One region of the Actinoallomurus sp. CA-142502 genome, then DNA from elsewhere that is predicted to be linked to it. Evidence: riboswitches for the same ligand, from Rfam matches in the RefSeq annotation. Region 1 holds a riboswitch; each other region holds the start of a gene.
The links. A riboswitch is a leader RNA that binds a small molecule or an ion and turns the genes downstream of it on or off. The one in region 1 is predicted to bind ZMP and ZTP.

Region 1 (6,488 bases):
TGCCGCTGCGCCAGTGCACGCAACGGCTGACCGTGCGGGTGATCTCCGAGGGCCGGGCCGGCACGTGCGTGCTCGGCGAGCTCGGCCGGTGCGGGGCTCCCTGTGAGGGACGGCAGAGCCCCGAGGCGTACGCCGAGCACGCCGCCCACGCCCGCGCGATCCTCACCGGCGACGTCCGCCCGGTGGTGACCGCGGCGCGCGCCCGCATCGACCGGCTCGCCGAGCAGCTCCGCTACGAGGAGGCCGCCGCCCTCCGCGACCGGCTGGCCGCCTTCGTCCGGGGGGCGGCGCGCTGCCAGCGGCTGTCCTCCCTCGCCGGCATCGCCCAGCTCGTCGCCGCCCGGCCCGCCTTCGACGGCGGCTGGGAGCTGCACGTCGTACGGCACGGCCGGCTCGCCGCCGCGGGCACCGTCCCGCCCTACGCCCATCCGATGCCCTACGTCGAGGCGCTCGTCGCCACGGCCGAGACCGTACGGCCCGGTCCGGGCGCCGCGCCGCGGGCCTCCGCGGAGGAGATGGAGTGCGTCCTGCGCTGGCTCGACTCCCCCGGCGTACGCCTGGTCGAGGTGGACGGCACGTGGAGCTGCCCGGCCCACGGCGCCGAGAGCGTGCGGCGCTGGATCGACGACGCGTATCGCGACACCGATTCCCGTATGGTTGACCGGGCCGGACGGCCGACGCGTTAGGAGTGGGAGTGGCGCTGCCGCTGTACGACAACCAGCCGACACGGCGCGCGCCGCTGGTCACCTATCTCCTCATCGCGGTCAACGTCGTCGTCTTCCTCCTCTCGCCGATCGCCTCGATCGGCCACGGCGGCGAGAGCCGTCTCCAGCGCAACTGCGAGCAGACGACGTTCCTGCTCAAGTACGGCGCGATCCCCAAGGAGATGATCGACGACCGGCAGGCGCCGGTGCCGGACGAGGTCGCCTCCGCCTGCCACCCCGCGCCGTACCACAAGCGCCCATGGCTGTCCGCGCTGTCGTCGATGTTCCTGCACGGCGGCGTCACGCACATCCTCGGCAACATGGTCTACCTGTTCATCTTCGGCGCCGCCACCGAAGACCGGCTGGGCCGCCTGCGGTTCCTCCTCTTCTACCTGCTCGTGGGCTACATCGCGGCGTACGGCTTCGCCGTGACCTACCCCGGCTCGATGACGCCGCTGGTGGGGGCCTCGGGGGCGATCGCCGGCGTGCTCGGCTCCCACCTGGTGCTCTACCCGCGCTCGAAGACGATCGCGCTGGTCCTGTCGTTTCTGCCGTTCCGGCTGCCCTCCTGGACCCTGCTGGTGCAGTTCTTCGTGTTCCAGTGGTTCAGCCTCGGCGACCAGAGCCAGACCGCCTATGTCGCGCACATCTACGGGTTCGTCGCGGGGATGATCTGCGGCCTGCTCGTACGACGAGGCGGCTTCGCCCGCAAGTCGGCGGCCCTCAGCTGGCGGTGAAAACCGCTCTACTAGGCTTTCCGCCACGGCCGGCTCGACCTATCGCAGGAGGACCTCTTGATCACCGCCATCGTGCTCATCAAGGCCGACGTCTCGCGCATCCCCGAGGTCGCCGAGACCATCGCCGGGCTCGAAGGGGTCAGCGAGGTCTACTCGGTGACGGGCGAGTTCGACCTGGTCGCGCTCGTGCGGGTCCGCCAGTACGAGCAGATCGCCGACGTCATCCCGGGCCGCCTCAACAAGGTCGCCGGGGTCACGCACACCGAGACCCACATCGCCTTCCGCACCTACTCCCAGCACGACCTGGAGGCCGCCTTCGCGCTCGGCCTCCCCGACGCCGACTGAGCCCCTGCCGCTCGACGGTCGGTCAGGCGGGCAGGCTTCGCTCCGCCGCCTCGACGGTCTGTTCGAGCAGGACGGCGATGGTCATCGGGCCGACGCCGCCGGGCACCGGGGTGATGAGGCTCGCGCGGGTCCTCGCCGTCTCGAAGTCGACGTCGCCGACGTTGCCCGCGTTGTAGCCGGCGTCGATGACGACCGCGCCGGGCTTGACGTCCTCGCCCCGGACGAACCTCGGCCGTCCCACGGCCGCCACGACGACGTCCGCCTCCCGCACGAGCGCCCCCACGTCGGCGGTACGGGAATGGCAGTACGTGACCGTCGCGTCGCGGCCGAGCAGCAGCATCCCGGCCGGCCGGCCCAGGATGGCGCTCCGGCCGACGACGACCGCGTGCCGGCCCGCGAGGTCGACCTCGTACTCCTCCAGCAGCCGCATGATCCCGCCGGGCGTGCAGGACACGAAGCCCGGCAGGCCGAAGCTCATCGCGGCGAAGGACCGCATGGTGACGCCGTCGACGTCCTTGGCCGGGTCGATCGCCTCGAACGCGGCCCGCTCGTCGATGTGCGGCCCGGCCGGATGCTGCAGGAGGATGCCGTCCACGCCCGGGTCCTCCGACAGAGCGGTGATCGTGGCGACCAGCTCTGCCGTCGTCGTGGCGGCCGGCAGCGGAACGTGGCGGGAGGTGATGCCCACCGACTCGCACCGGGCGCGCTTCATCCGGACGTAGGTCACGGAGGCGGGGTCATCGCCGACCAGCACGGTGACCAGGCACGGGGCCGTGCCGCGCCGCCGGGTGACCGCCGCCGCGCGTGCGGTGGTGCGCTCGGTGATGCGACGGGCGAGGGCGGTGCCGTCCATGAGACGGGCGCTGTGCGTCGTGGACATCGGGTCGCTCCTGGGTGTCACGGTGGATCGGCCCAGGCGCACGGCACTCGGTGTCCGGGCCGCTCCCCGGTGGTGACTCCACCTTCAGCGCCAGTCACGGCCCGCAGGGCACAAGCGTAGCCGTTCCCGCCCCCGAGCGGCCCGCTCACGGCCGAAGGCCCGCCACCGCGATGCGGTGACGGGCCTTCGGGACGTACGGGTCAGCCGCGGCTGAGCTCGCGGTGTTCGCCGCCCTCGGTCTCCGGGTGCTTGACGACGGCGTCACCGTCGTCGTCGCCCGGCGCACCGGGCTCACCAGGGCCGTGACCGGCCGCGTGACCGTTGCCGATCGGGATGTCGTCGGCCGCGAAGGCGCCGTTCAGCGCCCGGCGGGCCCGGCCGAGCGGACCGCGGGAGGCCGGCGACGGGATGCCGTTCTCGTCCTCCTCCTGCCCCGCGATGAGCGCCGGCGCCGCCGGCTTGCTCGCGAGGACCGCCTCGGCGTCGTCCTTGACCGGCTCGTGGACCTCGATGAACTCGCCGCTCGGCAGCATCTTGATGATGCCGGACTCGACGCCGTGGCCGTACTCCGCCGCGTCCTTGCGCTGCAGGCCCAGGCAGATGCGCTTGGTCACGATGTAGGCGATGACCGGGCCGATGAAGACCGCGAAGCGGAAGAACCACGTCGTCTGGTACAGCGAGATGTGGAACTTGTCGGCCAGGACGTCGTTGCCTCCCGCCAGCCACAGCAGCCCGTAGAAGGCGACGGCGGCCATGCCGACCGCGGTGCGGAACGGCGCGTTACGCGGCCGGTCGGCGATGTGGTGGATGCGCCGGTCGCCGGTCGCCCACTGCTCGACGAACGGCCAGACGGCGGCCCCCGTCATGATCAGGCCCAGTGGCACGAGCGCCGGCACCAGGACGTTCCAGGAGACCGTGTGGCCCCAGAGGTTCGTCTCCCAGTTGGGCATGATGCGCAGCGCGCCCTCGAGGAAGCCCATGTAGAAGTCGGGCTGTGAACCGGCCGTGATGGAGTCCGGGGTGTACGGACCGAACAGCCAGATCGGGTTGATCTGAGCGAACGTCCCCAGGAGGGCGACGACCATGAAGGTGAAGACGAAGAACGCGGTGGTCTTGATGAGGAACACCGGGTAGAACGGCTTGCCCATCACGGACTTCTCCTCCCGGTTCTTACCCGGGAACTGCGTGTGCCCCTGGAACCACAGGATCATGAAGTGCGCCGCGACCAGCGCCAGCAGGATGCCCGGGATGAGGAGCACGTGCACGGTGTAGAGCCGTGGGATGAAGTCCTGGCCGGGGAACTCGCCCCCGAAGGCGAAGAAGTACAGGTAGCTGCCGACGATCGGGATCGACTGCAGCACGCCCTGGGTGATGCGCAGACCCGTGCCGGACAGCAGGTCGTCCGGCAGTGAGTAACCGAACAGGCCCTCGAGGATGGCCACGGTGAACATCGTGATGCCGATGAGCCAGTTGATCTCACGCGGCTTGCGGTAGGCGCCGGTGAAGAAGACCCGGAGCATGTGCGCCATGATCGACCCGAGGAACAGGATCGCCGACCAGTGGTGGATCTGGCGCATGAGCAGGCCACCGCGGACGTCGAAGCTGATGTGCAGCGTCGAGCTGTACGCCTCGCTCATGCTGACGCCGTTGAGCTTCGTGTAGCTGCCGTGGTACACGACCTCGGACATGCTCGGTTTGAACCACAGCGTGAGGAAGGTGCCGCTGAGCAGCAGGATGATGAACGAGTACAGCGCGATCTCGCCCAGCATGAACGACCAGTGGTCGGGGAAGACCTTCTTCATCTTGCCGCGGAGGAACCCGGCGGTGGCGAAGCGTTCGTCGGCGAAACCAATCGCGCCGTCGATGGCCTTGGGAGGTGTCGTCGTGCTCATTTCGCCGCTCCTCGCTCGCCGCGCGGTTCACCGATCGGTGCGTGCCGCGAGCCGTCGCATCGGATGCGTGCAGGGGTGAGGGTCATGTCGTTCATACCTTCGGCCTCCCGCGTTCCCAGAAGCTCGGGCCGACCGGCTCGTGGAAGTCACTCGCGGCGATGAGGTAACCCTCGGAGTCGACGCCGATGGGCAACTGCGGAAGCGGACGGGCCGCCGGGCCGAAGATGACCTTGGCGCTGTCAAGCGCGTCGAAGGTCGACTGGTGGCACGGGCACAGGATGTGGTGCGTGGTCTGCTCGTACAGGGCCGCCGGGCAGCCCACGTGCGTGCAGATCTTGGAGTAGGCGACGATGCCGCCCACGTTCCAGTTCTCCCGGCCCTTCTTGACCTTGAGCTGGTCCTCCGGGAGGTTCAGCAGCAGGACCGTGCTCGTCGCGATCTCATTGAGGTTGTCCTCGGAGCCCTCCGGGACGACCGTGATGATGCCGCCCGGAGAGTTGAAGTCGGCCGCCTTCAGCGGCTGCCCGGTGCCGTCGACGACGAGGCGGGTGCCCTGCTTCCAGGCCGTGTGGCGCAGCTTCTTCTCCGGCAGCGGGCCGAGGTCGCGCAGCAGGATGAGCGGGAGCAGGCCGAGCGGCGCGGCGGCGAGCAGCAGCGTGCGGCGCAGCAGCCGGCGCTTGAGCAGGCCGCTCTCGTCGGTGCCCTCCTGGAAGTACTGGTTGAAGACCTGGCGGTCCTCCGGCGTCGAGGACAGCGCGTGCCGCTCCTGGACGATCTCCTTGGTGGTCACCAGGTGACGCACCCAGATGGTCATCCCGACCGCGAGCCCGAGGAAGACGACCGTCAGCGCGGTGCCGAGGGTGTAGTTCGACCGGGCGGCCCGGTCGATGTTGCCCACGTGGCCCGGCCAGACGGCGTAGAACACGATGAACGCGATGCCGGCCAGGAAGCTGAGCGTGAAGAAGGCGGCCGCGACGCGCTCGGCCTTGCGTGCCTTCGTCTCGTCGAGCACGTAGGCGTTGCCGCCCTCCTTGGCCTTCTCCTCGGGAAGCAGCTCCTGAGTGCCGGCCGGCGACGGGGTGCCGATCACACGCTTGGGTACGCGACTCTCCTCTTCCGGGGTCGCGCCGCTGGTCTCGTTGTTGTCAGTCATTGTGCTTCTTCTTGGGCTTCCTGGCGGTGAGCCACGCGGCTGCGACGACCATCAGACCGATCCCGACCAGCCAGCCGGCGAGGCCCTCGGCCACCGGGCCGACACGGCCCAGGCCGTTGCCACCCGGGTTCACTTCACTGCGGGTCTGCGTGACGTACGCGATGATCGCGCGCTTCTGCGCCGGCGTGATGGTCGTGTCGTTGAAGACCGGCATCGCCTGCGGGCCGGTCACCATGGCCTCGTAGATCTGCGTGGGCGTCGCCTTGTCCAGCGGCGGGGCGTACTTGCCGCCCGTGAGCGCTCCCCCGGACCCGGCGAAGTTGTGGCACTGGGCGCAGTTGGCGCGGAACAGCTTGCCGCCGAGCGCGGCGTCGCCGGTCTTCGGGTCGACCTGGTCGCTGGAGGGGACCGCCGGCCCGCCGCCGAGCGAGGCGATGTACGCCGCGATCTGGCGGGTCTGCTCCTCGTTGAAGACCGGCTTCTTACGCGGAATCTGCGCGCCGGGGTTCATCGCGGGCATCCGGCCGGTACCGACCTGGAAGTCCACGGACGCCGCGCCGACGCCGATCAGACTGGGCGCCGTGCGCGTGCCCTGGGCGTTCGCGCCGTGGCAGCTCGAGCAGGTCTGGTTGAAAAGCTCCTTGCCCTTGGCGATGTCCTGCGCCGACGCCTGGGTGTCAGACGCCTGCGCGCGATCGCCTCCCGAGGAGACACCGGCGTACGCGACAGCGATGATCGCGAGCGCGGCCAGCACGACGGCGTAGCCCGCCCACGGGC
Region 2 (6,488 bases), 3.3 Mb from region 1:
TCCGGCGGCGCGATCCAGCAGTACGACATCGCCGAGAGCTACCCGGGCGTCGTGGACGGCATCATCCCCGGTGTCTCCTTCCCCGACCCGCTGACCACGCTCGGGCCGGTGACGGACTGCCGGCTGCTGGACCGCTTCTTCGGCGGTGCGGGGGCCGCGTTCACCGACGCGCAGAAGAAGGCGATCGCCGGGTTCAACGACTTCACCACCTGCCCGTCGTGGGACCAGACGTTCGCCAGCCGCGCCACCGCGACGGACAGCTGCGACTCGGCCATCCCCGTCTCCGCACGCTGGAACGCGGTGACCAACCCGTCCGGCGTCCGGTGCAACGCGGACGAGCAGTTCGCCGACCAGCTCGGCCGCGACCCGCGGACCGGATTCGTACGCAGCACACTCGACAACGTCGGCATCCAGTACGGCCTGGCCGCGCTGAAGGCGGGGACGATCACCCCGGCCCAGTTCACCGCGCTCAACACCTCGATCGGCGGCCTCGACTACACCGGCAAACCGGTGGCGGCCCGCACCGAGGCCGACCCGAAGGCGCTCGCGGCGGCGTACGCGAACGACATCGTCAACTCCGCGGCGCAGGGCCTGCGGCAGACGCCGATCATCGACCAGCGCACCGACCTCGACCTGGCCGGGCCGGGGAACGACATCCACACGACCGAGTGGTCGTTCGTCATGCGGCAGCGCCTGCTGCGGTCGAACGGCACGGCGGCCAACCAGGTCATCATCGAGAGCGACACGACCCCGGCCCAGGTCGCGGCCGCGTCGGCGTACGAGCTGGACGCCATGGACCGCTGGCTCACCGCCATCGACGCCGACCGCTCGGGCCGCGACCCGCGGCACAAGGTCCTCGCGGACCGGCCCGCCGACCTGGCCGACGGCTGCTACCTGACCGCCGCGGACCGGATCCGTGAGCCCCTCACCTACCCGTCCGGCGGACAGTGCGGCGCGCGGTACCCGGTGGCCGCCGACGCCCGCATGGTGGCCGGGGAACCGCTCGCCATGGACGCCACGAAGTGCGCGCTGAAGCCCCTGGACTTCCGCGACTACCCGGTCACCTTCACCGCGGACGAGCAGCGGCGGCTGCGAGCGACGTTCCGCACGGGCGTCTGCGACTACGACCGCCGGCCCCCGGGATGGCGGAAGCCCGCCGGCACCTGGCTGAGCTACCGCTGAGACCCGGTCCCCCGTGCGGTGCGGCGTTGATACGCGCGCACCGCACGGGCGTGGGCATCAGTGAGGAGTTTCCGCGCCTGCTCCGCGGTCCGCTCCCCGGGGTTGAGGATGGCGACCCACGACTGGGCCGCGTACACCGGATGCGGCATCAGTGTGTCCACGGCGGTGTGATCGACGTCCACCGACCGTGCCGGGTGGCCGAACAGCTCCTCGAACGCGGTGCGGCCGACGGCGATGTTGAGGCGGAAGACGCCGGGGCGGTTCAGGTCCGAGGCGGTGTCGAAGCCGTCGTAGTCCTTGGTGACGATCGTGGCGAAGGGCATCCGGCGGTCGGGGGGCGTGTCGCCGTCGGGGTCGTGGAAGAAGAACGTGTCGCCCCAGGCGATCTCCGGCGCTCCGGTCTCCTCACCGGCGGTCTCGGCGACGACACCGGGCAGAGCCGTCACGAACGCGATGATCTCTTGCTGTGATTCCATACATTCGAGCGTCTCATTGAAACTCCCTGTGAGACTTACGTCGAAAATCCCCAGGAAAACCGCGCCAGACCCTCAATACCGAGACGCGCCGGCGGCCAGGCCCCCGAGGACCAGTTCCAGTTTGGCCGACAGCGCGGGGCCGAGTTCGAACGGTGCCGGCCGGCCGGTGACCTGTGGCAGGGCCCAGCGACTGACGGTGTCGGCGTAGCAGGATGAGAGCACCTCGGCGACCGTGTGGGCCGGTGCCGTCGTGCTGAACTCCGCCCGGTCCTGACCCAGCTGCACGACCGCCCGGAGCGACTCGAAGGTCGGGAACGGCTCGCCGGCGTCACCGATCTCCGTCATCCGGCCCTGAACCAGCACGATCGTCAACGGGACATCGGACTCGCTGAGCCGGCCGAGCACGGCGAACTGCCGCCGGAGCAGCTCCGCCGCGGGCACCGGGGGGCCGTCCCCCTCCGCGGCCGCGTCCGGCAGGGCGGCGGCGAGCCGCTCACCCCGCTCGGCTCGCCAGGCCGCCAGGATCGCCTGCTTGGCGGGGAAGTGGTTGAACAGGGTTCGGCGGGCGATGTCCGCTCGGCCCGCGATGTCGTCCATCGTCGTGTGGGCGTACCCGCGCGCGGAGAACAGCTCCAGCGCGGCCTCCAGGATGCGGCGCCTGGTGCGCTCACGCTGCCGGGCCCTGCGGTCCGCGGCCGGGGGCGCCTGAATATCGCCGGCGACGTTGTCCATCTCCCTCATCATCCCAGGTGATGCCGACCATCGCGGCACAGACTGCACCCTAGTGCAGCATTGCACTAAGGTGCAGTTATCTCCGACGAGGGAAAGGAGTCGCGGTGTCGGCTCACAGCTCGGTCATCGACTTCCACGCGCACTTCGTGCCTGACTTCTACCGGGACGCCGCCGTGAAAGCCGGGTACGGGAACCCGGACGGCATGGCGGGCTTCCCGCACTGGAGCGTGGACGAGGCGCTGGCCATGATGGACCGGTGCGGGGTCGCCGTGGCGGTGGCCTCGGTGTCATCGCCCGGAGTCCATTTCGGCGACGACGCCGCGGCGCGGCACCTGGCCCGCAGCGTCAACGAGTTCAGCGCGACCGTGAGGGACGAGCACCCGGACCGGTTCGCCTTCCTGGCCTCCCTGCCGCTGCCGGACGTCGAGGGCGCACTGGCCGAGATCGACCACGCCTACGACGTGTTGCACGCCGACGGCGTCACGCTGAAGACGAACGCCCGCGGACTGTACCTCGGGGATCCGGCGATGGAGCCGGTTCTGGACGCCCTCGACCAGCGGCGCGCGCTCGTCGTCCTCCACCCGACGTCGCCGCCCGGCTGGGAGGCGGTCTCGCGGGGCTGGGGGCGGCCGATGATCGAGTTCCCGTTCGACACCACGCGGGCCGTCGCCGACCTCCTCCTGCGCGGCGGGCTCATCCGCCATCCGGGCATCCGGATGGTGGTTCCGCACGGCGGCGGTGCCCTCGCGGCGTTCGCCGACCGCATCGACGAGTTCACGCGCATCTTCGCCGTCGCCGACGGCCCCGACGTGGCCGGCCAGCTCCGGAACCTGTACTACGACCTCGCCGGTTTCCCGGTCCCACGGCAACTGCCGTCGCTGCTGGCGATGACCGATCCCTCTCACCTGCTGTACGGAACGGACTGGCCGTGGACGCCCGAGCCGGTCATCGCCGCCGCCACCTCCGGGATCCAGGCGAGCCCGCTCCTCGACCAGGACCAGGTCACCGCGATGATGACGACGAACGGTCTCCCCCTGCTCGACCGATTCGGCGCCGATGAGAGCGCGTCGTCGGATCCCGCGGCATAAGACGTCCGCTCCGTACCACGATGAGGCCGTCCGCCCGGTTCAGTGGTGGAAGAGCCGGAGCCCGGTCCGTACGAGCGCGATCCCGTGCTCGCGGCAGGCGTCGGCGACCTCGCCGGAGCGGATCGAGCCGCCCGGCTCGGCGATGTACGCCACGCCGTGGCGCCGGGCGTGGTCGACGTTGTCGCGGAAGGGCAGCGCGCCGTCGGAGGCGAACGCCACGCCGGTCAGCCGGCGCGCCCACTCCTCGCGGTCGGCCGCGGTGAGGGCGGCGACCGGCCCGGCCAGCGCCTCGGTCAGCCGTCGTTCCTCGTCGGGGGTCAGGCCGCCCTCGGCGTACCGGATCCGCCAGTTGAGGCGGTCCTGCGCCCGGGTTCCCGGCGCGAAGGCCAGGCCTCGCACCGCCGGATGCCTCCGTAGCCACCAGAGGTCGGTCTTGCGCCCGGCCAGGCGGGTGCAGTCGACGCGCGACTGCTGCCCCGCGCCGACCCCGAGAGTCATGCCGTCGCGCACGTAGCAGACCGCGTTGGACTGGGTGTACCGGAGCACCACGAGCCCGAGCAGGAGGTCCCGCACGGCCGTCTCGGGCTGCGCCGCGTCGCCGGCCGGGTCGAGCAGGTCGCGGGAGATCGGTGCCTCGTCGCGGTCCTGCGTCAGTTGGACGCCGAAGACCTCCCTGGTCTCCCGGGACGGCGGGACGAACGCCTCGTCGGCCTCGAAGACGACGAAGCGGCCCTTCTTCTTGCGGCTCAGGGCGGCCACGGTGCCGGGAGCGTAGCCGGGTGCCACGATGCCGTCGCTGAACACCGGGCCCAGCGCGTCGGCGAGTTCGGCGTCGACCGGGTGCGACACCGCCACGAAGTCGCCGTAGGAGGATCGGGGGTCGGCGTCCCGGGCCCGCAGGTAGGCACTGGTGAGCTCCCCGGGGCGGTCGAGCCCGTACGGCTCCGCGGCGACCGCGTCGAGCGGCCCGGACACGGCCGCCCCGGCCGGCGAGACGTGCTTGAAGGACGCGGCCGCCGGGCGGCCGAGCACCCGGCTCGCCTCCCGGACGAGCTGCCACCCGGACAGCGCGTCGAGCAGGTTGATGTAGGAGGGGGTGCCGTTCAGCGGCCGGAGCGGCGTGCCGCCGTCCCCTGCCGGTACCGCCCGCGCCTCCTGGTGCGGGTTGATCCCGTAACGAAGCTCCACGCCGTGGCCTCCTCAGCGGTCGATGTCGCTGATGGAGCGCCCAGGCGGTCGGTGCCCGCATCCGTGTCCGGCCGCTCCCCGGTGGTGATCCACCTTCGCCAGTCACGGCCGCCGCCAGCGTACCGGTCACGTGCGCCAGGTCACCAGGGCGTCCAGTGCCTCGATGTGGGAGCCGCGGACGAGCAGCGGGTTGATCTCCAGCGACTCCAGGTCGTCGCCCAGCGCGCCGGCGAGGTCCGCGACGCGGGTGATGACCTCGGCGAGTGCGTCCAGGTCGGCCGGTTCGGTGCCCCGCGCGCCCGTCAGGAGCTTCGCGCCGCGCAGCTCGCCGAGCGCGCGGCGGACCTCGGCCGCGTCCACCGGCAGCAGGCGCAGCACCGAGTCCTTCAACACCTCCACCCACACGCCGCCGAGCCCGACCGCCAGCACGAGGCCCCAGGCGGGGTCGCGCACGACGCCGGCCAGCAGTTCGACGCCGCCCTCGCGCTGCGGCTGGACGAGCGTGCCCAAGCCGGTCGCGCCGACGGCCGCGAGGATCTCCCGGTGCGCGCGCCGCACGTCGTCGGCGGAGCCGAGCCCGAGGCGTACGCCGCCGACGTCGCTCTTGTGGCCCAGACCCTCCGCGGCGGCCTTGAGCACGACCGGGTAGCCGAACCGCTCGGCGGCGGCCACGGCCGTCTCCTCGTCCGGCGCGAGTTCGGACGGCACCACGGGCACGCCCGCCTCCGCCAGGAGCGCGGAGGCCCGGTGCTCGGCCCACACACCGGTCCGCTCGCCGCGCATCACGGGAGGCGGCGTCGTGGCGCGCGGGCGCACGGCGGCCCGCTCGCGTACGGCCGACCAGCGGACCGCGGCGCCGATGGCCGACATGCCGTGCTCGATGCCGCCGACGACGTGCGGGTACCCGGTGCGCTCCTGGATCGTACGGGCGAAGGAGCCGACGTCGGTCAGCACGTTGCCGACGATGACGACCGGGCGCGGCGACTCCTCGATGATCCGCGTGCTCTTCTCGTACAGGCGGAACACCGGCTCCGGGTCCGGCGGCTCACCGCGCGGCAGGTCGGACAGGAGCATGACGACGTCGATGCCCGGATCCTCGGCGACGATCCGCAGCGCGCGGGAGAGCAGGGTGCGGTCGACCACGACGTACCCGGTCACGTCGAGCGGGTTCGCCGGGCGGCCGAAGTCCGGCATGATCTCGGTCAGCCGGGCGACGGTCTCCTCCGCGAACGCGGGCAGTGCCAGCCCCTCGTCCTCGGCGCGGTCGGCGATGATCTCCGAGGCGCCGCCCGAGGGCGTGACGACGCCGAGCCGGGGCCCCGGCAGCGGCCCGGACGACGCGAGCAGCCCGGCCGTGATGATCAGGTCCTCCAGCGAGCGGACGCGTATGACGCCGAGCTGCCGGAACGCCGCGTCGATGACGGCGTCGTCGCCGACGAGCGCGCCGGTGTGCGCCTGTGCCGTACGGGAGGCGAGCCCGCTACGGCCGATCTTGAGCGCGACGATCGGCTTGCCCGCCGCCAGCGCGCGGCGCGCCACCCGGGCGAACTCCTCCGGCCGGCGGATCGACTCGAGGAAGAGCGCGATGACGCGGGTCGCCGGGTCGTCCACGAGGTGGTCGATGACGTCGGTGACCGAGACCACGGCCTCGTTGCCCATGGAGGTGAGCAGGCTGAGGCCGATGCCGCGGGCCTGACTGAAGGCGAGCACGGAGCTGGCCAGCGCGCCGCTCTGCAATACGACGCCGACCGAGCCGCGCAGCAGCGGCGGCGGGATCGGCAGGCCGTACGGGGTGATGCCGGCCTCGGAGCGAGCGCGACCA
Region 3 (6,488 bases), 1.4 Mb from region 1:
CCCGCCCCTCCACGCCCGGCACGAGCGGCCACCGCCTGACCGGAACCGACCGGGCCGTCTTCGTCCGCGGCATCGGCGTCAGCGGGCTCAACCCGAAGGGCTTATTGATCTTCCTCGCCCTGCTGCCCCAGTTCACCGATCGCGACGGCGGCTGGCCCATCGCCGGGCAGATCGGCGTGCTCGGCCTGACGTTCATGGTGACGTGCGCGGTGTTCTATCTCTGCCTCGGCGCCCTCACCCGTACCGTCCTGTACGGCCGGCCGGCCGCCGCGCACCTCATCGGCCGCCTCTCCGGGACCGCCATGGTCGCCGTCGGCGCCTGGCTGATCATCGATCGGCTGTCGGGCTGACGCGGCGCAGGAGCGTGATCATGCGCCAGGCGTCCGGGGAGTCCAGCGACACCCCGGCGTCGAAGTCGCCGTACCGGGCCTCGACGGTGAGGCCGCCCGCGAGGCGGATGGCGGCCTGGAGCTCGGTCGCGGTCCAGAAACGGTAGGGCACGACGCCCTGGATCACGTCGCCGCCGTCGATCGCGATGGTCACCCGGTCGCGGACGACCTGGGTGATCGGGTCCAGCTCGTCACCGGGCTCTCCCCAGCGTACGTGCGCGCTCACGCCGTCCTTGCTGACCGTCCAGGCGTTGGACACGCGCGGAGTGTCGCTGAGGCGGTCGGCCGGATGGCTCATCTCGATGACCGCGAGCCCGCCGTCGGCCAGGTGCTCGCGGACGTGGGAGAGGTACGCCACGAAGGCGTCCAGCGTCATGAGATGCGCGGTCGAGTCGAGCATGGTGACGACCAGGTCGAACCGGCGGCCGAGCCGGAACCCGGTCATGTCCGCCTCCACGACCTCCAGCGGGAGGCCCTCCCCCTGCGAGCGCGCGTACGCGCACATCGCCGGGCTCAGGTCCAGCGCGGTGGCCGCGACGCCTCGGCGGGCGAACTCCCGCGCGTGTTCGGCCGGCCCGGCGGCCAGCTCCAGCACCGTACGGACCGGGCCCGCCCAGGCGAGCAGGGCGTCCACCTCGGCGCTCACGTCGCGGAAGGAACAGGCCAGCTCGTACGCCCGGGGGTGGTCATAGATCACGGCTCAATCGTCCCAGAGTTGACCGGCCGGGCCGTACCCGGCAGGCTCGGGCGGTGATGAAGGACCGGCCAGACCCCACGGCGGCGCTCGCCGACGTGGCACGGATCGGCCCGTTCTTCTCGGTCGACACCGACCCCGGCATCGCGGGCCATCCGCTCTGGCGGCCGTTCACCGAGCTGGCGGGGCGGGCCCTGCCGGATCAGATCGCCGCCGTCCGTGCGCGGCTGGGCACCGGTGAGGAGCGCGTCGCGGCCTCACTGCTGTTCCAGGGGATCGCGGGCCGGCTGTGGTCGCCGGTGCTGGCGGCGGCCGTGGAGCACGGCGTGCTCCCCGACCTGGACCCGGCCCGTACGTACTGGCGCGCGGCCTCGCCGGGGCCGGTGCTGCTGGCGGCGCCGGAGCCGCCGGGGCTGGTCGCTGACGCCTCCGCCGTGCACCGCGTCGTGGTGGACCGTCATCTGCGCCCGCTGGTGAGCGCGCTCCGCGAGGTGACTCCGGTCGCCGAGGGCCTGCTGTGGGGCAACGCCGCCTCGGCGCTGGCCGGAGCGCTCACCGTCCTGGCGGGAGCGCGCCCCGGAAGCACCGCACCTGCCGACCGGCTGGTACGGGAGTTGCTGGAGGTACCGCCCCTGCGCGGCACGGGCGAGCTCGGGCCGCGGGGCTTCCAGCGGCGCAGCTGCTGCCTGTACTACCGCGTACCCGGCGGTGGCCTCTGCGGCGACTGCGCCTTACGAGAGCCGTGACCGGCGCCGCCCCGACCGGCGATCACGGGCGGTCGCCGGCGATCGCGTGGATGAGGCCGTACTCCCGCGCCTGCTCGGCGGTGAACATGCGACCCTCGCGCGCGTCCTCGCGGACCTCGTCCACCTCGCGGCCGGTGACCTCGGCGAGCCGGAGGTAGAACGCGTCCACCTTCCGCCGGTGCTCCTCCTCGCGGATGGCCACGTCGGAGGCGGCACCGCCGGCCTCGGTGCGCGGCTCGGTCAGCAGGAGGGTCGCGTGCGGGGTCATCTCGCGGCTCCGCCCGGCCGCCAGGATCAGCAGCGCCGGCCCGCCCGCCTGGCCGATCACCACGACGTTCACCGCGCAGGACAGGACGCCCATCGTGTCGGCCACCGCGAACGCCGCCTCGAGGTCGGCGTCCGGGGCGCGCAGGTGCAGGGCGATCGGCTCGTCGCCACTCCCGTCCAGCATGATCAACCGTGCGGACAGGTCGGTGGCGAGGTCGCCGTCGATCCGGCCGTTCGCCAGCACGATGCGCCGGTCGTACAGCAGGTCGGCGGCGCTCGGCCCGGCGTACGCACCCCGCTGGGGCAGGTCCCGGGGATCGCCCTGGGGCTCCCGCCGCGACGGCTCCCATGGGAACTCGGGCGGAAACGACGGCATCGTCATGGTGACCATCCCTCTCATCCGGCCGGCAGGTTCCGCCCTCGACGATAGTCCGGCTCCCGGCCCCCATGCCCCCTCGCCGTACCCGGATCGGCCGCGCCGCGCCGCGATACGGTGCTGTCCGTGATCGACGAGCCGCGTCTCCCCTCCCTGCATCCCGACGATCTGAACGACGAGCAGCGTGACGTCTACGAGGCGATCGTCGGCGGTCCCCGCCCGGCGAACGTGTTCTCCTTCGTCGATGAGGAGGGCCGGTTGCTCGGCCCGTTCAACGCGATGCTCTACAGCCCGGCCGTCGGCGATCCGCTGCAGGAGCTGGGCGCCGCGCTGCGGTTCCGGACGAGCTTCACCGCCCGCGAGCGAGAGATCGCGACGCTCGTCGTCGCGGCACAGTCCCGCTCGGAGTACGAGTGGTACGCGCACGAGCGCGCCGGCCGCCGGGCGGGGCTGACCGAGGACGAGCTGACCGCCCTGCGAACCGGCGGCGACCCGGTCCTGGCCGACGCGCGGGAGCGGATCGTTCACGAGACGGCCCGCGCGCTCGCCGCCGACGGTGACCTGTCCGCCCCGATGTACGCCGAGGCGACGGCGTCCCTGGGCCGTACCGCCGTGGTGGAGCTTGTCACCCTCGTCGGCTACTACTCCGCGCTCGCGTTGCAGCTGCGCGTGTTCCGTGTCGGCGTCCCGGACGGCGAGGCGCCGTCCTTCTGAGCCCCCGCCCGGCACGCAGGAAGCTCGAGACGATCGCGACGGTGTCGTCGGGACGCTCGAAGTGCGGCATGTACCCTACGCCGTCGAGCAGGCGCAGGTCGGCTCGGGGAGAACACGGCGCGACGAGCGTGACCGGGACGGTCGACGCCGAGCGCGTCCAGCAGGTCGATGGGCGCCCCGCGCGGCATGCTCTCCGGTACCGCGTCCTACGACCACCACGCGGTCACCTCGATCGTCCGCCGGGTCCTGAACGCCGGCCGATGGCCGCGCGGCGCGGACGGCGGACCCGTCCGCGCCGCGGCCCACGCGTCAGCGGACGGGCGCCCAGCCGGGCATCGGGAAGCCCTTCAGCAGGTTCTGGATCTCCCCCGCGATCGCGTCGAGCGCGGGTCCGTCCTCGGCCGACGCGACCGCGCGGTCGATCCACTCGGCGACGGAGGCCATGTGCTCCTCGGTGAGGCCGCGGGTCGTGACCGCCGCCGTGCCGAGGCGGATCCCCGACGGGCTCCACGGCTTGCGCGGATCGAAGGGCACCGTGTTGAAGTTGAGCTCGATTCCGGCCAGGTCGAGCGCCTTGGCCGCCGGTTTGCCGGCGATGTCCTTGTTCGTCAGGTCGACCAGGATCAGGTGGTTGTCGGTGCCGCCGGACACGAGGTCGAAGCCCCGGTCCGTCAGCGCGGCCGCGAGGGCCTTGGCGTTCGCGACGACCTGCTGGGCGTAGGTGCGGAACTCCGGCCGGGCGGCCTCGTTCAGCGCCACGGCGATCGCCGCGGTCGTGTGGTTGTGCGGGCCGCCCTGCAGCCCGGGGAAGATCGCCTTGTCGATCGCGGTGGCGTGCTCCTCGGTGGTCAGGATCATCGCGCCGCGCGGGCCGCGCAGGGTCTTGTGGGTCGTCGTGGTGATCACGTCGGCGTGCCCGGCCGGGGACGGGTGCGCTCCCCCGGCGACCAGACCCGCGATGTGCGCGATGTCGGCGACGAGGACGGCGCCGGTCTCCCGGGCGATCTCGGCGAACGCGGGGAAGTCGATCGTGCGCGGGATCGCGGTGCCGCCACAGAAGATGACCTTCGGGCGCTCCTTGCGCGCGAGGTCGCGTACCTGGTCCATGTCGACCCGCCCGGTCGTGCGGCCGACACCGTAGTGGACCGGGCGCAGCCACTTGCCGGTGATCGACACCGGCGACCCGTGCGTCAGGTGACCGCCGTGGGCGAGCTCCAGCGACAGGAAGGTGTCACCCGGCTCCATGAACGCCAGGTGCACGGCGAGGTTGGCGGGCGAGCCGGAGTACGGCTGGACGTTGGCGTGCGGGACGCCGAAGAGCGTACGGGCGCGTTCGCCGGCCAGTTCCTCGATCGGGTCGACGACCTGCTGGCCCTCGTAGTAGCGCTTGCCCGGATAGCCCTCGGAGTACTTGTTGGTCAGGACCGAGCCGGTGGCCTCCAGCACGGCGGGTGAGACGTAGTTCTCCGACGCGATGAGCCGGACCTTGTCGTGCTGACGCGTGGCCTCGGCCTCGATGAGCTCGGCGACCGCGGGGTCGGCGTCGGTGAGATGCGACAGCGGCGGTTGGTGCATGGGGATCCTCCCTTGGCAGGAGAGGACACCCAGGCGCGCGGTGCCGTACTCTTCGCTCCCCGGTGGTGAACTCCACCTCGATGCGCCAGTCGCGAGGCCACCCATGGTAGCCGCACGCGGATCAGTCGGTGGCCGCGTCGAAGGACTCGGTGAGCCAGGCGCACACCTGCTCGTCCACGTCGGCGGGGTCGATCAGCTTGATGACGTGCATCGTACGGTCACCGGAGACGAGCAGACGGCGCGCGATGCGTGCGTGCTCGACCGGGCGGGGCAGGAACAGCCAGAGGTTCAGCGACCGCGCTTTGGGCCGCACCTCGGCGAGCTTGCGGTCGCTCTTCAGGAACACCCCGACGCCGACCGCGTCGGCGTGGAAGGGGCCCAGCGTGGCCAGGTGGCCGACCAGCCGGTCGTAGATCTCCCGGTAGGTGTCCGGCCAGGGGGCGAAGCACTCCTCGACCGTGCAGCCGGGCACGCACACGTGCGACTGCCGGGCGCGCCCGAACTCACGGTCGCACCGCGGGCAGGTCCACCGGCCCATGGCCACCTCCGTGACGGCGACGGCCCGGCGTACGCCGAGGCGTGCGCCGGGCCGGTCGCGGACGTGCCTGTCCCGCTCGGACTTGTCCCGAAGCTCCCGTCCGTGACGGGGCTTCGAGTCAGGCCCTAGTTGCGGGCGCGCTCCATGGCCGCCTGGATGGCGGCGCGCTCGTTGCGGAGCTTGGTGAGGGCCTCTTCGAGAATGGCCTCACCGTCGGCGTCGCTGCGCCGCTCCTTGACGTACGCGAGGTGCGTCTTGTACGGCTCGTTGCGCGGGGGCGCAGGGGGGTTCTGGGGGTCCTTGCCGGCGGGGAAACCGCAGCGAGGGCAGTCCCACTGGTCCGGTACGGCGACGTCGGTCGCGAAGCTCGGCCGGGATTCGTGCCGGTTCGCGCAGTAGAACGTCACCCACACCCGGGGTGCCGCCTCACCGCGCTCGGCCTCTCCCATCGGGCCGGCGCCGACGCGGCTGCCCCGAATGGCGTTGCCACTACCCACGGAGTACTCCTCGTTATTCCTGCCGTCGCGACGAGGACGCGACGGCCGTCAACACTGCCTGGCCGGTATGCCTGTGCGCGGATCAGCCGTGGTGGCCGTGTGCGAACAACAGGCCCAGGGCGATGATCGACAGAAACCAGATGATGCCCGTGCCGATCGTGAGCCGGTCGAGGTTGCGCTCGACCACGGACGACCCGCCCAGCGAGGAGCTGATACCGCCGCCGAACAGATCCGACAGGCCACCGCCCTTGCCCTTGTGGAGGAGGACGAGCAACACCATCAGCGCGCTCGTGATGATGAGGACGATGGAAGTTCCGATGATCACAGCAGTTCAGCGCTTTCGTGATTCACCCCGCCGGGCGCGGGGAATAGTCGCGTATTCAGGTCATCCGTTCCGAGGGTACGTCACTACCCCCGCCTGTCTCAGCAGAAACGCTCAGTCCGGCGACGGAGATCAGACGAGCCGCTCACGGAACCGGCAGATCTTGATGAACTCTCCGGCATCGAGGCTGGCGCCCCCGACGAGGGCCCCGTCGATGTCGGCCTGGGCCATGATGCCGCCGATGTTGTCACCCTTGACGGAGCCGCCGTAGAGGACACGCACCTGATCGGCGAGATCTCCACTGTACAGCTCGGCGAGGCGTGTGCGGATCGCGCCGCACACCTCCTGCGCGTCGTCGGGGGTGGCGACC

Region 2: linked by a shared signal. The riboswitch ahead of ACQEV1_RS33830 (phosphoribosylaminoimidazolecarboxamide formyltransferase) and the one ahead of ACQEV1_RS18730 (bifunctional 5,10-methylenetetrahydrofolate dehydrogenase/5,10-methenyltetrahydrofolate cyclohydrolase) in region 1 are both predicted to bind ZMP and ZTP.
Region 3: linked by a shared signal. The riboswitch ahead of glyA (serine hydroxymethyltransferase) and the one ahead of ACQEV1_RS18730 (bifunctional 5,10-methylenetetrahydrofolate dehydrogenase/5,10-methenyltetrahydrofolate cyclohydrolase) in region 1 are both predicted to bind ZMP and ZTP.

Annotation. Positions count from the first base shown of each region.
Region 1 covers NZ_JBNJMY010000001.1:3,857,999-3,864,486, reverse strand. The annotation lists gene ACQEV1_RS18745 (DEDD exonuclease domain-containing protein) at 1-686, shown strand, start outside; gene ACQEV1_RS18740 (rhomboid family intramembrane serine protease) at 695-1,441, shown strand; gene ACQEV1_RS18735 (Lrp/AsnC family transcriptional regulator) at 1,499-1,786, shown strand; gene ACQEV1_RS18730 (bifunctional 5,10-methylenetetrahydrofolate dehydrogenase/5,10-methenyltetrahydrofolate cyclohydrolase) at 1,809-2,666, opposite strand; ZMP/ZTP riboswitch at 2,690-2,774, opposite strand; gene qcrB (cytochrome bc1 complex cytochrome b subunit) at 2,867-4,558, opposite strand; gene qcrA (cytochrome bc1 complex Rieske iron-sulfur subunit) at 4,650-5,711, opposite strand; gene qcrC (cytochrome bc1 complex diheme cytochrome c subunit) at 5,704-6,488, opposite strand, start outside.
Region 2 covers NZ_JBNJMY010000001.1:7,172,792-7,179,279, forward strand. The annotation lists gene ACQEV1_RS33810 (DUF6351 family protein) at 1-1,182, shown strand, start outside; gene ACQEV1_RS33815 (DUF6194 family protein) at 1,173-1,658, opposite strand; gene ACQEV1_RS33820 (TetR/AcrR family transcriptional regulator) at 1,731-2,390, opposite strand; gene ACQEV1_RS33825 (amidohydrolase family protein) at 2,495-3,478, shown strand; gene ACQEV1_RS33830 (phosphoribosylaminoimidazolecarboxamide formyltransferase) at 3,518-4,666, opposite strand; ZMP/ZTP riboswitch at 4,698-4,782, opposite strand; gene ACQEV1_RS33835 (acetate--CoA ligase family protein) at 4,793-6,488, opposite strand, start outside.
Region 3 covers NZ_JBNJMY010000001.1:5,213,364-5,219,851, reverse strand. The annotation lists gene ACQEV1_RS24855 (LysE family translocator) at 1-350, shown strand, start outside; gene ACQEV1_RS24850 (class I SAM-dependent methyltransferase) at 328-1,086, opposite strand; gene ACQEV1_RS24845 ((2Fe-2S)-binding protein) at 1,143-1,829, shown strand; gene ACQEV1_RS24840 (ATP-dependent Clp protease proteolytic subunit) at 1,852-2,478, opposite strand; gene ACQEV1_RS24835 (carboxymuconolactone decarboxylase family protein) at 2,599-3,186, shown strand; gene glyA (serine hydroxymethyltransferase) at 3,496-4,761, opposite strand; ZMP/ZTP riboswitch at 4,782-4,864, opposite strand; gene ACQEV1_RS24825 (DUF5655 domain-containing protein) at 4,883-5,299, opposite strand; gene ACQEV1_RS24820 (RNA polymerase-binding protein RbpA) at 5,425-5,796, opposite strand; gene secG (preprotein translocase subunit SecG) at 5,879-6,121, opposite strand; gene tpiA (triose-phosphate isomerase) at 6,251-6,488, opposite strand, start outside.